2 regions of the Nocardia sp. NPDC060255 genome follow, and region 2 is predicted to be linked to the other one. Evidence: riboswitches for the same ligand, from Rfam matches in the RefSeq annotation. Region 2 holds a riboswitch; the other holds the start of a gene.
What was found. Region 2 has a riboswitch for glycine ahead of glyA (serine hydroxymethyltransferase). Riboswitches for the same ligand answer to the same signal wherever they lie in the genome.
Positions count from the first base shown of each region.

Region 1: it holds a riboswitch for glycine, as region 2 does, so the genes downstream of both, gcvP (aminomethyl-transferring glycine dehydrogenase) here and glyA (serine hydroxymethyltransferase) in region 2, are expected to answer to the same signal.

Region 1 is NZ_JBHXAU010000029.1:89,751-97,692, reverse strand. Features, by position in the region: gene gcvP (aminomethyl-transferring glycine dehydrogenase) at 1-2,386, opposite strand, end outside; glycine riboswitch at 2,536-2,635, opposite strand; gene ACFWF1_RS36995 (MerR family transcriptional regulator) at 2,900-3,493, opposite strand; gene ACFWF1_RS36990 (bifunctional nuclease family protein) at 3,700-4,173, opposite strand; gene ACFWF1_RS36985 (MerR family transcriptional regulator) at 4,360-5,154, opposite strand; gene ACFWF1_RS36980 (FHA domain-containing protein) at 5,249-5,734, opposite strand; gene gcvH (glycine cleavage system protein GcvH) at 5,904-6,302, opposite strand; gene ACFWF1_RS36970 (CDP-alcohol phosphatidyltransferase family protein) at 6,385-7,023, opposite strand; gene ACFWF1_RS36965 (GMC oxidoreductase) at 7,189-7,942, shown strand, end outside.
Region 2 is NZ_JBHXAU010000004.1:277,907-285,848, forward strand. Features, by position in the region: gene ACFWF1_RS11405 (APC family permease) at 1-433, shown strand, start outside; gene ACFWF1_RS11410 (GMC family oxidoreductase) at 426-1,982, shown strand; gene ACFWF1_RS11415 (putative nucleotidyltransferase substrate binding domain-containing protein) at 1,990-3,852, shown strand; gene ACFWF1_RS11420 (IclR family transcriptional regulator) at 3,865-4,650, shown strand; glycine riboswitch at 4,861-4,954, shown strand; gene glyA (serine hydroxymethyltransferase) at 4,995-6,287, shown strand; gene ACFWF1_RS11430 (L-serine ammonia-lyase) at 6,284-7,651, shown strand; gene ACFWF1_RS11435 (medium chain dehydrogenase/reductase family protein) at 7,738-7,942, opposite strand, start outside.

The DNA.
Region 1 (7,942 bases), on a different contig from region 2:
GGATGCACTCGTGCGCGACCATGCCGTGCTCGCCGGTGTAGAGCACCGGGAAGTACTCGTCGAGCCGGCGCGCGATGTAGTTGGCCGAGGCGATCGCGGTCAGCGTGGCGTCGCGCAGGCCGTCCGCGCCCATCATCCGGATGTAGGCCCAGGTGATCGGCAGGATCGAGGCCGAGCCGTAGTTGGCGGCCGACACCGCGTGCGAGTCGGTCACCAGCGGATCGCCCGGCAGGTACGGCGCCAGGTGCGAGCGCACCGCCACCGGTCCGACACCCGGACCACCGCCGCCGTGCGGGATGCAGAAGGTCTTGTGCAGGTTCAGGTGGCTGACGTCGCCGCCGAACCGGCCCGGACGGGCAAGCCCGACAAGGGCATTCAGGTTCGCGCCGTCGACGTACACCTGGCCACCGGCGTCGTGCACCAGCGCGCACAACTCGGCGACCTCGTGCTCGTAGACACCGTGCGTGGACGGGTAGGTGATCATGATGCAGGCCAGCCGGTCGGCGTGGTCGGCGATCTTGGCCCGCAGGTCGTCCAGGTCGACGTCGCCGTTGTCGCGGCACTTGACCACCTCGACGCGCAGCCCGGCCATGGCCGCCGAGGCCGCGTTGGTGCCGTGCGCGCTGGACGGGATCAGGCAGGTATCCCGGTGCGTGTCACCGCGATCCAGGTGGTACCGGCGGATCGCCAGCAGGCCCGCGTACTCGCCCTGGCTACCCGCGTTCGGCTGCAGGCTCACCGAGTCGTAGCCGGTGATGTCGGACAGCCACCGCTCCAGGTCGTGGATCACCTGCAGCAGGCCCGGCGCGTCCTCGACCGGCGCGTACGGGTGCACGCGGGCGAAGCCGGGCCAGGTGATGGCCTCCATCTCGGCGGTCGCGTTGAGCTTCATGGTGCACGAGCCGAGCGGAATCATGCTGCGGTCCAACGCAATGTCCTTGTCGGACAGCGACCGCAGGTAGCGCAGCATGGCGGTCTCGGTGTGGTACTTGGTGAATGCCGGATGGTCGAGGAACTCGGAGGTGCGGTTCTCGATCGCGACCGCGGGCGCCGGTGCGGGCTGCTCGGAAGACAATGCGGTGCCGAAGGATTCGAGCACGGCCGCGACATGCGACTCGGTCGTCGCCTCGTCGCAGGCGATGCCGACATGATCGCCGTCGACCAGACGCAGGTTGATCCCACGCGACTTCGCCTTCGCGACAACGGCTTCCGCACCACCGGGCACATGCGCGAGCACGGTGTCGAAGAACGTGTCGTGCACGACCGCACCGTCGAGCCCGGCGGCGATGGTGGCCGCATGCCGGTGCACCCGACGCGCGATCTCGCGCAGGCCGTCGGCACCGTGGTAACTCGCGTACATCGCCGCGACGATGGCCAGCAGCACCTGCGCGGTACAGATGTTGGAGGTCGCCTTCTCGCGGCGGATGTGCTGCTCACGCGTCTGCAGCGCCAGCCGGTAGGCGACATCGCCGTCCGCGTCCACCGAGACACCGACCAGTCGGCCCGGCAGCTGCCTGGCATACGCCGTGCGCACTGCCAGATACCCGGCGTGCGGGCCGCCGAAGCCGAGCGGGACACCGAAACGCTGGGTGGTGCCGAAGCACACGTCCGCGCCCTGGTCGCCCGGCGAGGCGAGCAGCGTCATCGCCAGCAGATCCGCACCCACAGCGACCAACGCACCACGCTCGTGCGCCGCGCTGATGACCGACGTCCAGTCCACTACCCGCCCGGAAGCGCCGGGAGCCTGCACCAGCACACCGAAGAATTCACCTTCCGGCAACTCGCCGGACGCCAGATCCGCAGGCACCAGCTCGATCCCGAGCGGCTGCGCCCGGGTGGTCAGCACGGTCTTCGTCTGCGGGAACAGGTCGGTGTCGATGACAAGCCGCGCCGACTTGGACCGGCTGGCCCGCTGCAGCAGCGTCATCGCCTCGGCGGCCGCGGTGGCCTCGTCGAGCATGGACGCGTTGGCCACGTCCATGCCGGTCAGCTCCGACACCATGGTCTGGAAGTTGAGCAGCGCCTCGAGCCTGCCCTGACTGATCTCCGGCTGGTACGGCGTGTACGCGGTGTACCAGGCCGGGTTCTCCAGCAGGTTCCGCACCAGCACCGGCGGGGTCAGCGTGTCGTAGTAGCCGAGCCCGATCATCGACGTGGCCACCGTGTTCGAATGCGCGAGGCCGGCGAGTTCGGCGAGCACCTCGTGTTCGGTTGCGGCAGGCGGCAATCCGGCCAGGCCGGTCCCGTCGAGGATGGTGGCGGGCAGGGCTTTCGTGGCGAGCTCGTCCAGCGAGTCGACGCCGACGACGTCCAGGATCCGGGCGATTTCGCCCCGATCGGGTCCGATATGGCGGTCGGCGAATGAGCGAGTCACGGCAGCTCCCATGTGGGTCGGGCGGGTCGACGGCGGTCGACGGGTACCAGCCCTCCCCCTCTGTCGTGTTGCCTGAGAGATTCGGACGCGCGACCGCAATGAAGGTCGAGCCCCTTTCCCCATGGGCGGGCGGCCCGAAGCCACCGCTTTCCAGAGGCGCCCAAGCCCGCACGGTCCCTGATGCCTGAGAGATTGACGGGGAGGTGCTGCTCCTTCGGCGCCCGGACTCTGTCGAACCCGGGACTCTCCCGCACGGCGTTGGCGCGCCACCAGTTTAAGCCGACGACACGCCGGAACGTGTCACTGGTCCCGTCCTTGCGGGTGTCGCGCTGGTCACGCCGGTGCGCGGGGTTCTCAACCAGGAACATATGTAGATGCGCATATCTACTTAACCTGATGTTTTTGATACGTTCCAAACCGGCCGGTCCAGACCGCGCCCCCATCGCCGAAAATCAAGTGCCACACAGCACGACACCCCGCTACCCTCGGTATGTCGGGGAGGCGGGGTGTCGTGTCTGTCTACTTTTAACCGGTCTTGCGACTCATCCGTGCCTTACGCCGGTAGGACAGCTCGTCCTCCGGCCGCTCGGTCACCGCGGACGCGCGCTCCGCCGGGAAGTTGGCGATGGCGCCGGTGAGTTCGTGCATGGCACCGCTGATCGCGATGCCGAAAACGCCCTGCCCGCCCTGCAGTAAATCGACTACCTCCTCGGCCGAGGTGCACTCGTATACCGAGGTGCCGTCGGAGAACAGCGTGATCCCGGCGAGATCCTGCACTCCCCTGCTGCGTAAATGGTCGACCGCGATGCGGATGTTCTGTAACGAGATGCCCGCGTCGAGCAGCCGCTTCACGATCTTCAGGACCAGGATGTCCTTGAACGAGTACAGGCGCTGGCTCCCCGAGCCGGCGGCGCTGCGAATGGAGGGCACGACCAATCCGGTACGCGCCCAGTAGTCGAGCTGCCGGTAGGTGATCCCGGCCACCTGGCATGCACTGGGAACCCGGTAGCCGACCAGATCGTCGGGAACCGAGTCGTCCGGGAACAGGCCTGGCTGCGTTACATCCTGCGATTCCTCTGCCACTGACCACTCCCTTGCTTCGCCGACGGCTAGCCTCATCGATGACCCGGCTCCGTTTCGACCACTGCTGTGCTGACGACCTGGCCAAAACGGACGTGGCCCAACTATCGAGATTACTCCCCCTGATTGTCAGGGCAGCACCATCGTCAGGCCAAACGCGACGCGCGGTTAAACTCTCAAGCTCTGGTTAAGGGCTGATCCCCCGGTCATCCCGCGAAAACGCCGGATTGCCGGAAAGGTCCTGTTCAGCTATCTGTGGCCTTGAAATCGTCAGGCGAGACCGACTCCAGGAATTCCTTGAACTTCTCCACCTCGTCCTCGCGCTCGTCCGGCATCACCAGCCCGGCCTCCTCGAGCACCGGCTCCTCGGCATAGATCGGGCAACCCACCCGCAAGGCGATCGCTACCGAATCCGACGGCCGCGCCGAGATGTGCAGATCGTTCTCGAACACCAGATCCGCGTAGAACGTGCCCTCCTGCAGATCGACGATGCGCACTTCCTTGAGGGTGTGCCCGAGCTCGGTGATCAGGATCTTGATCAAATCGTGGGTCAGCGGGCGGATCGGAGTCACCCCCTCCTGCTCCAGCACGATCGCGGTCGCCTCGGCCTGCCCGATCCAGATTGGTAGGTACCGATCCCCCGAAACCTCACGGAGCAACAGCACGGGCTGATTCTGTGGCTGTTCGACACGAATGCCGATCACACGCATTTCACTCATCGCACTGCCTCCCATTACTCACACCAGCCGCTCGCCGGCCGCCCGGCACGACCACCGCAGAGCTCGCCGTACCACGAGTCTAGGCGAACCCGCGCGCGGGCAGCGGTCCGTGTGCACAGCCGAAATCGGCGTGTTGGCTGACCGCAACATGACACGGATTCCGTGTCAACGGTTCGGCCGGGATGTTCAGCCGCCCAGCGACGTCCGCACCGACGACTTCACCAGACACGCGTGCAGCGTCAGCGATAGCGCCGCGAGTTCGCGCACCGTTTCTTCGGCTCGGGCGCGCGCGCCGGCGTCGCGGCTCTTCGCGATCGGGGCGGCGATCTGTGCGACCAGCGCGGCCTCGCGATCGGCGGCCAGCTTGAATGCACGCAAATGCCGTGCCTCCAAACCGAATTCGGCCATCGCCTTGGCGGTCTTGGCCAGCGTCACCGAGTCGCCGTCGAAGAATCCGGCGGCGCCGGGAGTGATCAGGTTCGCGCGGATCAGGTCGTTGAGGAAGGCCTCGTCGATCTCGGCCTGCGCCAGCAGATCCGCGCGGGTGATGCGGATTTCGTGATCGAAGCGCAGATCGTCGGGGGAAATCTCGCTGGGCACCACGCCGAGCCTCCTCGGCGCCGTGGCGCCGTTCCTGTTCCCACCAGGCGCGGTGGAGTGCTCGGAGTCGGCCGCAGCCGACTCCGACGCACCCGTACGGCCGGAGTGCGCCCGGGCGCGGGCTTCCCGCACGCCGAGCGTCGCCGCACCGCTGTCGATCGCTTCGAGTTGTTCCTTGATCACCTTCAGCGGCAGGTACTGATCGCGTTGCGCGGTCAGCACGAACCGAAGCCGTTCACAATCGGCGATGGAGAATCTGCGGTAGCCCGAGGGCGTGCGCTCCGGCCGAATCAGGCCTTCCGCTTCGAGGAAGCGGATCTTCGAGATGGTGACGTCCGGAAAATCCGGGCGCAACAGGTCGAGTACGGAGCCGATCGACATGCCTCCGCGCGCCCACTGCGCCGCGCCGGTCACAGCGCTGAGTCCTTCATGACCCCGAGCCCTTCATGAGGAGAAAGAACCCAGCGCCGCGTGCTCATAGGCTCCCTGCACCCGCAGACGGCTCGTTGACCTGGGCCCGCGGTCCGGTGAGGAACACGAGACGGAACTTACCGATCTGTACCTCATCGCCGTTCTGGAGTTCCGAGGAGTCCACCGGCTCCCGATTCACATAGGTGCCGTTCAGGCTGCCGACATCGACAACCTGGAACGAGTCGTCGTCCTGACGGAACTCGGCATGCCGACGGCTGACGGTGACGTCATCGAGAAAGATGTCACTGTCGGGGTGGCGGCCCGCCGACGTAGTCGGCTGATCCAGCAGGAATCGCGAGCCCGCGTTCGGACCGCGCTTGACGACCAGGAGGGCTGCGCCAACGGGCAGACCCTCGACCCCTTGGACCGGCTGTTCACCGGTCGGCTCTCCGGAGCGCGACGCGTCGACCTCGTTCAGGAAATCCGCGCGGAAGACCGACGTCGTCTCGGCCGCGGTCTCCCCGTAACCCGGGTCTTTGTTCTCGCTCACCGTTTCTCTCCTCCTCGAACCTGATTATCCATGCAAGCAGGTGATACCTGTGGCACCACGACCTGCCGTCGAGTCACTAGATTCGGCGACAATGGCTGTCGGCGGATCTGTTGGCATTGACCGTACCCTGCCAGGGCGTGCCCGTGCAGGTAGAACCGGGAAGGCTGATTCAGCCCCCGATAACTCCTTGATAACCTGCCGCATCCAACAGTTCATCAAGGGTCTTGTCGAGGCTCGCGGAGTCCGCGACCTCCAGCTCGAACAGCCATCCCTCGCCGTACGGATCGGTGTTCAGCGTCTCCGGCTGTTGCACCAATTCCTCGTTCACCGCAACAACTTTCGCGCCGAACGGCGCGTAGATGTCGGACACGCTCTTGGTCGACTCGACCTCGGCGATGCTGTCCCCAGCGGCGGCGTCCTTGTCGGTTTCGGGCAGCTGCACGAACACAACGTCACCGAGTTGAGACTGCGCGTAATCGGTGATGCCCACCCGAACCCGGGTCGGGGCGATCCGCTGCACCCACTCGTGCTCTTCGGTGTAGCGCAGCTCTTCGGGGGTCTGGGTCACAGGCCGTCCGTCCTTTCCGTTGTGATCGTGTGCGCGCAACTCTATGCGAGGGTTGAGACAATGTTCGACCCGACGCCGTCGGTCAGGTCGAGCGGTGTGCCACAGCCGGTATCGAGCGAGCGATGGCGATCGCCTTACCGGTGTAGAGCAAGCCGGTCCATACATACACCGCCGTGCCCCAGACCAGTAATGCCCCGCCGAAGGCACGCCCGAAACCGTCCAGCGCCCAATCCATCTCCCCGGCCAGCAGCCAGACGAACGCGGACATCAGCGCGAAGGTCGCCGCCTTGCCCAGATAGATGACCTCGGGTGGCGGTAGGTCGCGGCGTTTGTAGACCGACAGCGTGAGCGTGAGGATCAGGTCGCGACCGACCAGGATCACCGCCACCCACCACGGGATGAGGCCGCGGATCACGAACGCCGCCAGGGTCGTCACCAGGTACAACCGGTCCACGAACGGATCGAGCAGGGCACCGAGGCGGGAGGACTGATCGAGCAGGCGGGCCAGCTTGCCGTCCAGGAAGTCGGTCAGGCCGCTGGCGAAGGCCAGCACGAACGCCCAGCCGTCGGCATGCTCGACCAGCAGCAGCCACAGGAACACCGGAACGCCAAGCAGGCGCACGAAACTCAGGACATTCGGGACCGTGAGGATGCGGTCGTCGAAGACGCCGCCGGTGTCGGCGCGCTCCTCCGGTTCCGTTGTGCCCGATTCGGTTGTCACGCCCCGTGCTTACCGCACCGACCCCGGTCCACGCCATCCGGGCGCGCCGGTTTTCTCGATATCTTCGTGCAAGGATGGTTTGCACCACAGACCGGCGGTGACAGAATGAGTATGAAATTATCTCATCTGTCGGTACGGTGATCGTCCGGTGAGCGAGAGGAAGTCATGCCCGCATTCGACTACGACGTGGTGGTGATCGGCTCCGGATTCGGCGGCAGCGTGAGCGCGCTCCGGTTGACCGAGAAGGGGTATCGGGTCGGCGTGCTCGAAGCGGGCAGGCGCTGGAACGCCGAGGACATCCCGAACACGAATTGGGATGTGCGCAAGTCGATTTGGGCGCCGCGACTGGGCTTGACGGGCCCGCAGCGGATCAGCATCCTCGGCAAGTGCGCGGTGTTCTCCGGCGCGGGCGTCGGCGGCGGTTCCCTCATCTACGGCAACACCCTCTACGAGCCCCTGCCGAACTTCTACACCGACAAGCAGTGGGCGCACATCACCGACTGGCGGGCCGAGCTGGCCCCGTATTACGACCAGGCGCAGCGGATGCTCGGCGTGGCGCCGAATCCGCGGATGACCCCGGCCGATGAGGTGATCCGCGAGATCGCCGACGATCTGGGCGTCGCGGACACCTTTCATCCGACCAATGTCGGGGTGTTCTTCAACGAGAGCGATCCCGGCACCGAGGTCGACGACCCGTATTTCGGCGGGGTCGGCCCGCGCCGGAACGGCTGCGTGCACTGCGCGCGGTGTTTCACCGGCTGCCCGAACAACGCCAAGAACACCACCACCACGAACTACCTCTACCTCGCCGAACAGGCCGGCGCCGAGGTGCATCCGCTGACCACCGCGACCGTAGTGCGGCCGCTGCCGGACGGCGGTTACGCGGTCGACACCGAACGCTCGGACCACTGGATCCGCA
Region 2 (7,942 bases):
CGCCATCCTGATCGGCGTGCTGGCCGCGCTGATCCTGGTGGTGAACATCGGCCAGCCGAAGATCTTCACGGTGCTCACCTCGATCGCGATCATCATGATCTACCTGGCCTATCTGATGGTGACCGGGCCGATGCTGAAGAAGCGGCTCCAGGGGCAGTGGCCGCCGAAAGAGCTCGCCGCGGGCGGCTATTTCACGATGGGTCGCTGGGGGATGGTCGTCAACATCATCGCCGTGGTGTGGGGCGTCGGGATGGCGATCAACCTGGCGTGGCCGCGCGAATCCGTTTACGGCACACCCTGGTACAACACCTGGGGTGCCTTCGTCTACATCGGCGCCATCCTCGGCGCCGGGCTCGCCTGGTACGGGCTCAAGGGCCGCAAGCGAATCGGCACCTTGGCCTCACACGCAGTGGAGGTGCGCGGGAATGTCTGACACGGTGTTCGACTATGTGATCGCGGGCGGCGGAACGGCCGGGTGCGTGCTCGCCGCCCGGCTCAGCGAGGATCCGGACGTGTTGGTGTGCCTGCTGGAGGCGGGCCCGTCGGATGTCGGCGATCGCGCCATCCTCGAACTCACCCAGTGGATGCATCTGCTCGATTCCGGCTACGACTGGGACTACCCTGTCGAACCGCAGGAACGCGGGAACAGCTATCTGCGCCATGCGCGCGCGAAGGTGCTCGGCGGATGTTCCTCGCACAACTCCTGTATCGCGTTCTGGCCGCCCGCCGAGAATCTGGACGAGTGGGCGGCGCTGGGCGCGAAGGGGTGGGGTGCGGCCGATGTGTTGCCGTATGTCACCCGGCTGGAGAACAACGACGCGCCCGGCGATCAGCACAGCCGCAGCGGTCCGGTCCGGCTGCGCGATGTGCCGCCGGACGATCCATGCGGCGTTGCGGTGCTCGCGGCGGCCGCGGCGGCCGGATTGCCGACGGTGCAGTTCAATCGAGGTGCCACCGTGCGCAATGGGGCGGGCTGGTTCCAGATCAATGCCGCCGAGGACGGTACGCGCATGTCGACATCGCATGCGTATCTGCACCCGGTGCTGGATAAACGCCCCAATCTCGAGGTGCGCACCGACTGCTGGGTCAGCGAGATCCTCTTCGACGACGCGCACGGCGCGACCGGTGTGCGGTATCAACGCCCGGACGGCATCGGTTACGACACGGCCTCGGCACGGCGCGAGGTCATCGTCACCGCCGGTGCCATCGATACGCCGAAGTTGTTGATGCTGTCCGGGATCGGGCCCGCGGAGCACCTGCGCGAGATCGGCATCCCGGTGCTGGTCGACTCGCCCGGCGTCGGCGCCAACCTGGACGATCACGTGGAAGGCCTGGTGTTCTGGGACGCCGCGCGGCCGATGGTCGATACCTCGACGCAGTGGTGGGAGATCGGCCTGTTCGCCACGACCGACGAGTCGCTGCGCGTGCCGGACGTGATGATGCATTACGGCAGTGTGCCTTTCGATATGAACACGCTGCGTCGTGGTTACCCGACCACCGACAACGGTTTCTGCCTGACACCCAACGTCACGCAGGGCCGCTCACGTGGCACGATCCGGTTGCGCAGCCGCGACTTCCGGGACCGGCCGAAGGTCGACCCCCGGTACTTCACCGATCCGGACGGCCACGACGAACGGGTGATGCTCGCCGGCGTGCGGCTGGCCCGCAAGATCGCCGAGCAAGCGCCGCTGCGGGAATGGATCGCCGCCGAACTCGCCCCGGGACCGGACGCCACCACCGACGACGAGTTGATCAGCTACATCCACGCCACCCACAACACCGTCTACCACCCGGCCGCCACGGCCAGGATGGGCGCGGTCGACGATCCGACGGCGGTGCTCGACCCCGAGTTACGGGTGAAGGGGGTGTCGCGGCTGCGGGTGGTCGACGCGTCCGCGATGCCGAAATTGCCCGCGGTGAACCCGAACATTACTGTCATGGCCATGGCAGAGAAGTGCGCGGATCTCCTCCGGACCACGTGAGCCGGAGATGCCTGCGGAGGGCGAACTAGCGGCGTTCCTCGGCGGGCACGCGCCGTTCCAATCGATGTCGACCGCCGAACTCGACCGCCTCGCCGCGGCCTCGTCCCTGCACGAGTTCGCGGCGGGCGCGGTGATCAGCGACTACTCGACGCAGGTGCCCGACGACATCTGGATGTTGCGGACGGGCCGGGTCATCCTGCGCCGCAGCGGTCCCGACGCCGCCAGTTCACCCCGCGCCGACGACGGCCGCACGATCGATACCATCGAGGCCGGTGGGATCTTCGGCTACGTGCCGCTGCTGACCGGCGGTAGCGCCGAATTCGTCGCGCTGGCAGCCGAAACCAGCGTGCTGATCCGGTTGCCCGGCGCGCTGGTGCGCGCGCAGTTCGCGCAACCGGACGGGCTGGCGTTTCTGGCGTCCTCGGCGTGGAAGACGGTGTCCGGCAACCGGACTCCGATGGCGCAGGTGCTCGGCATTCGTCCGGCGGGTGAACTCCTCACGACGGCAGCGGTTTTCGTGACGCCCGACACCAGCGTCCGGGATGCGGTGATCCGGATGACCGAGCATCGCGTGTCGTCGGTGCTGATTCGGTTGCCCGACGGCGACTTCGGCATTTTCACCGATCAGGACCTGCGCGCCAAGGTGGTGGCGGCGGGGCTGTCGGTCGAGGTGCCGATCGCCGGGGCGATGAGTGCACCGGCTCGGCGGGTCAGTGCCGACCTGTCCGCCGAGACCGTGCTGATGGAGATGCTGGAGGCCGGTCTGCGGCATATGCCGGTGGTGTCGCGGCGGGGCGAGGTGCTCGGCGTGCTCGAAGACTCGGAGCTGCTCGCGGCGTCGGCGCGGCAGAGCTTCGTGCTGCGTCGGGCGATCGGCGCGGCGACGGATGCGAGCCAGCTGGCCCGAGCGGCTCGCGACATCCCGGGTACCACAGTCGAATTGTTCCGCAACGGGACGAAAGCGTCCGCGACGAGCGGCATTCTTTCCGTCGTGATCGACTCGGTGATCCGTAAGGCGCTCGAGCTGGCGCTCGCCGAATCGGCTGAGGCACCGGCCGTCGGGTTCGCGTGGCTGACGCTCGGCAGCATCGCCCGACGTGAGGCGATGCCGTCCTCGGACGTGGACAGCGCGCTGTCGTGGGCGGATGAATTGTCCACGGCCAGTGCACAACTGCGTGCGATCGCCGAGCGGACGCATGCCATTCTCGACGCGTGCGGGTTGCCCGCGGACAGCAACGGGGCGATCGCCTCGCGACCGAAATTCGCTCGTTCCCGGTCGGATTGGACGAAAGCGGCGGCACGCTGGCTGGATGATCCGCTTATCGATCGCGGGTTGGTGATGTCGTCGCTGCTGATCGATGGGCGGGTGGTGTGGGGTGATCCAGCGCTGCATGCGGTGCCCGCCGTGTTCAGCAGGATGCGGGCCGACTATCCGAATGCTTTGCGCCTGCAGTTGCTCGACGCGTTGTCCGGGCGGGTTCGGGCTCGGTCACTGCGGGACGTGCTCTCCCGGCGCGGCGGCACGTTCGATCTGAAGAGTCACGCGCTGGTCCCGATCGTCAACCTCGCGCGCTGGGGTGGGCTGGCCGCCGGGGTGACCGCCGCCACGACGCCGGTGCGGTTGGCCGCCGCGGCGTCGGCCGGGGTGATCGCCGAACGCGATGCCGCGGTGCTCACCGAAGTATTCGTCATGCTGCAGCGCATGCGGATGGTGCATCAGGTCGAGCAGCTGTCCGCGGGCCACCGGCCGGGCGATATCGTGCTGATGTCGGAGTTGTCCCCCTTGAATCGGAGCCTGCTCAACGACGCGCTGCGGGAGATCGCCGCCGTCCAGCGACGCGTTCGAGGTATCGCGATGACATCGGCTTAGAATGACGGCGTCATGGCGAAACAGGATGGTGAGGACCCGGGCCGGACCGCTGCGGTGCAGTCGGTCGACCGCGCACTGCTCGTGATGGAGATCATCGCCAAGCTGGGCCAGGCCGGCGTCACAGAGATCGCCGCCGAACTCGGTGTGCACAAATCTACCGTCTCCCGCCTGATCGCCGTGCTGGAATCGCGCGGTTACGTCGAGCAACTCTCCGACCGCGGCAAGTACCGGCTCGGCTTCTCCATCGTCCGGCTGGCCGGATCCACCAGTGCGCAGGTCGATCTCGTCGGGCAGAGTCAGGGCGCGTGCAACGCGCTGGCCGCCGAAACGGGGGAGACCACGAATATCGCTGTGCTGGACGGTAATCGGATCATCAATATCGTGGAGGCGGCGGGGACCGGGTCGATCGCGCTGCGGTCCTGGGTCGGGCAGAGCTGTCCGGCGCATGCCACGTCGAGTGGCAAGGTGCTGTTGTCCGGCCTGGAACCGGCGGTGTTGCGTAAGCAGGTCGGGCCGAAGTTGGAGGCGTACACCGAGCACACCCTGACAAAGGTCGCTGATCTGGCGGCGCAGTTGGTGGCGGTCAGGGAGAACGGATGGGCAAGTGTGCGTGAGGAACTGGAGATCGGGCTGAACGCCGTCGCCGCGCCCGTCTTCGACAGCAACGGGATGATCGTTGCGGCACTGAGCGTTTCGGGGCCGTCCTATCGGCTCGGTCCGGATCTCTTCGCGTCGACGGCGGAGCTGGCGATCGCGAGCGCCGCGGACATCAGTCATCGGCTGGGCTACTTCGGCTGACGAACTGGGGTACGGTTTCGTCATTGACAACGCGCGCGGCCGCCGACAATACTAAGTCGCGTGCCACGCCGTTGTTGCGCTATACGCAACACCTAGCGGTATCCGACAACTGAATACGCCGCACACGCAGCGGGAGATCTCCATCCAGGCGATGGAGAGCCGAAGGAGCAACACCTCCCGGGAATCTCTCAGGCCCAGTACCGCCGCGCTCAAGGCAACTCTGAAAAGTAGTGCACCACGCACTCGCCGACGGGGCAAACGCGATCCGCGTGAATCTCTCAGGCCATAGGACAGAGCGGGAGGAGCCACACCCCACGCGCGTATGCGTCGACGAAAGGCTCCCCATGGCTGATCCTGGCTCTGCCCTCCGCACCGAACTCGACGTCTCGCTGCGTGAATTCGACCCGGTCATCGCCGCGCTGGTCGATCAGGAGACCGGTCGCCAGCAGCGCGGACTGGAAATGATCGCCTCGGAGAACTACGCGCCGCTCGCGGTGATGCAGGCCCAGGGGACGGTGCTCACCAACAAGTACGCCGAAGGGTATCCGGGACGCCGGTATTACGGCGGCTGTGAGTATGTAGATCAGATCGAGACGCTGGCCATCGAGCGGCTGCGCGCGCTGTTCGGCGCCGAATACGTCAACGTGCAGCCGCATTCGGGCGCGCAGGCGAACGCGGCGGTGATGCACGCGCTGCTGCGTCCCGGCGACGGCATCCTCGGGCTGGCGCTGGACCACGGCGGTCACCTCACCCACGGCATGAAGGCCAACTTCTCCGGTCGTCTGTATGACGTTGCGGCATACCATGTTCGGGCCGAGGACCAGTTGGTCGACATGGCGGAGGTGGCGCGGCTCGCGCAGGAGCATCGGCCGAAGCTCATCGTCGCGGGCTGGTCGGCCTACCCTCGGCACCTCGACTTCGCCGAATTCCGGCGCATCGCCGATGAGGTCGGCGCGTATCTGATGGTCGATATGGCGCACTTCGCCGGGCTCGTCGCGGCCGGGCTGCATCCGTCGCCGGTGCCGCACGCGCATGTCGTCACCTCGACCACGCACAAGACACTGGGTGGGCCGCGTGGCGGATTCATCCTCGCCGCAGCGGATTTGGGGAAGAAGCTGGATTCGGCGGTGTTCCCCGGGCAGCAGGGCGGACCGCTCGAGCATGTGATCGCGGCCAAGGCGGTGGCCTTCAAGATGGCGGCGGAACCGGCGTTTCGCGAGCGGCAGGAACGGACCCTGGTCGGCGCGCGCGTGCTCGCCGATCGGCTGGTGGCCGAGGACTGCCGGGGCGCCGGTATCGGTGTGGTCAGCGGTGGCACGGATGTGCACCTGGTGCTGGTCGATCTGCGCGATGCGGAACTGGACGGGAAGCAGGCCGAGGACCTGCTGCAGAACCTGGGAATCACGGTGAACCGCAACGCGATTCCTTTCGACCCGCGGCCGCCGATGATCAGTTCCGGACTGCGGATCGGCACGCCCGCGCTGGCCGCGCGCGGCTTCGACACCCCGGCGTTCGCCGAGGTCGCCGACATCATCGCGACGGCGTTGTGCGGTGGGGACGCCGCGGCGCTCACCGCGCGGGTGGACGCGCTGGCCGAGCGATTCCCGCTGTACCTCGGGCTGCGGAACCCGGCGTGACGATCAGCGTCTTCGACCTGTTCCGGGTCGGCATCGGGCCGTCTAGTTCACATACGGTCGGGCCGATGCGGGCCGCGGCCGCGTTCGTCGAACGGCTGAAAGATGCCGACGTGCTGCACGAGACGGTCGCGATCCGGGTTCAGCTGTACGGATCGCTCGGCGCGACCGGCCGCGGGCACGGCACGGTCGAGGCGGTGGTCGCCGGGCTGTCGGGTGCGCAGCCGGAGAGCATCGACCCGGACACGATGAGCGCCACCGTTGCCGCGGCGCGCGCCACCGGTCAGCTGTTTCTCGGTGGCGCGCAGCCGATCGCGTTCGCTGTCGACAGTGACATCGAACTGCTCGGGCTGACAAGGTTGGCCTTCCATACCAACGGGATGCTGTTCGGCGCGTACGACGATGCGGGACGGGTGCTGCTCGAACGCCAATACTTCTCGGTGGGTGGCGGTTTCGTCCTCGACGAGGATGAGATCGACGGCCGGCCCGCCGACGCGGCGGTCGCGGTCGCGCATCCGTTCGGTTCAGCGGATGAGCTGCTCGCGATCACCGCCGCCACCGGGCAGTCGATCAGCTCGGTCGTGCTCGCCAACGAAATGTCTTGGCGCAGTGCGGAGCAGATTCGAGCGGACCTGCTCGACATCTGGAATGTCATGCGCCGCTGCGTCGAACACGGAATGTCGACGGGCGGGGTGCTGCCCGGCACGCTGCGAGTGCGCCGCCGCGCCGCGACCTTGTTCGAACGCCTTGGTACCGAGGCGGAGGAGAACGACCCGCTGCGCGCGATGGAGTGGGTCACGTTGTACGCGATGGCGGTCAACGAGGAGAACGCCGCGGGCGGCCGGGTCGTCACCGCCCCGACCAACGGCGCCGCAGGCATCATTCCCGCTGTCCTGCACTACATTCAGCGTTTCATCACCGACGACGAGGACAGCATCGTCGAATTCCTGCTGACCGCAGCCGCCATCGGCCAGCTGATGAAGGAAAACGCCTCGATCTCCGGCGCCGAAGTCGGCTGTCAGGGTGAGGTGGGTTCCGCCTGCGCCATGGCCGCCGCCGGCCTGGCCGCGGTACTCGGCGGCACCCCTCAGCAAATCGAAAACGCCGCCGAAATCGGCATGGAACACAACCTGGGCCTAACCTGCGACCCCATCGGCGGCCTGGTCCAAATCCCCTGCATCGAACGCAACGGCATAGCCGCCGTCAAAGCAATAACCGCCGCCCGCATGGCAATCCGAGGCGACGGCATCCACCACGTCTCCCTGGACCAGGTAATCCAAACCATGCGCGCCACCGGCGCCGACATGCTCGACAAATACAAAGAAACCTCCCGAGGCGGCCTAGCCGTAGCGGTAGTCGAATGCTGACCCCCAAAATCCGCACCCTAACTCGGGACATGCACTGGCTTTAGGGCCCTATTCCGAGTGCAGATCCCGAGTGAGAGTGCAGATCTTCAGCGGCGCTGGGGGTCGGGGACGATCACGACTTTGCCGGTGACGGTGCCGGATTCGGCGAGGGTGAGGGCTTCGGCGGCTTGGCTCAGGGGGATTCGGGCGGCGACCTGGGGGCGGAGGGTGCCGTCGGCGGCCAGGGCGAGGACCTTGCCGAGGTCTTCGTTGAGGTGATTGCGGAAGCGGGTGAGGTTGCGCTTGCCTGCC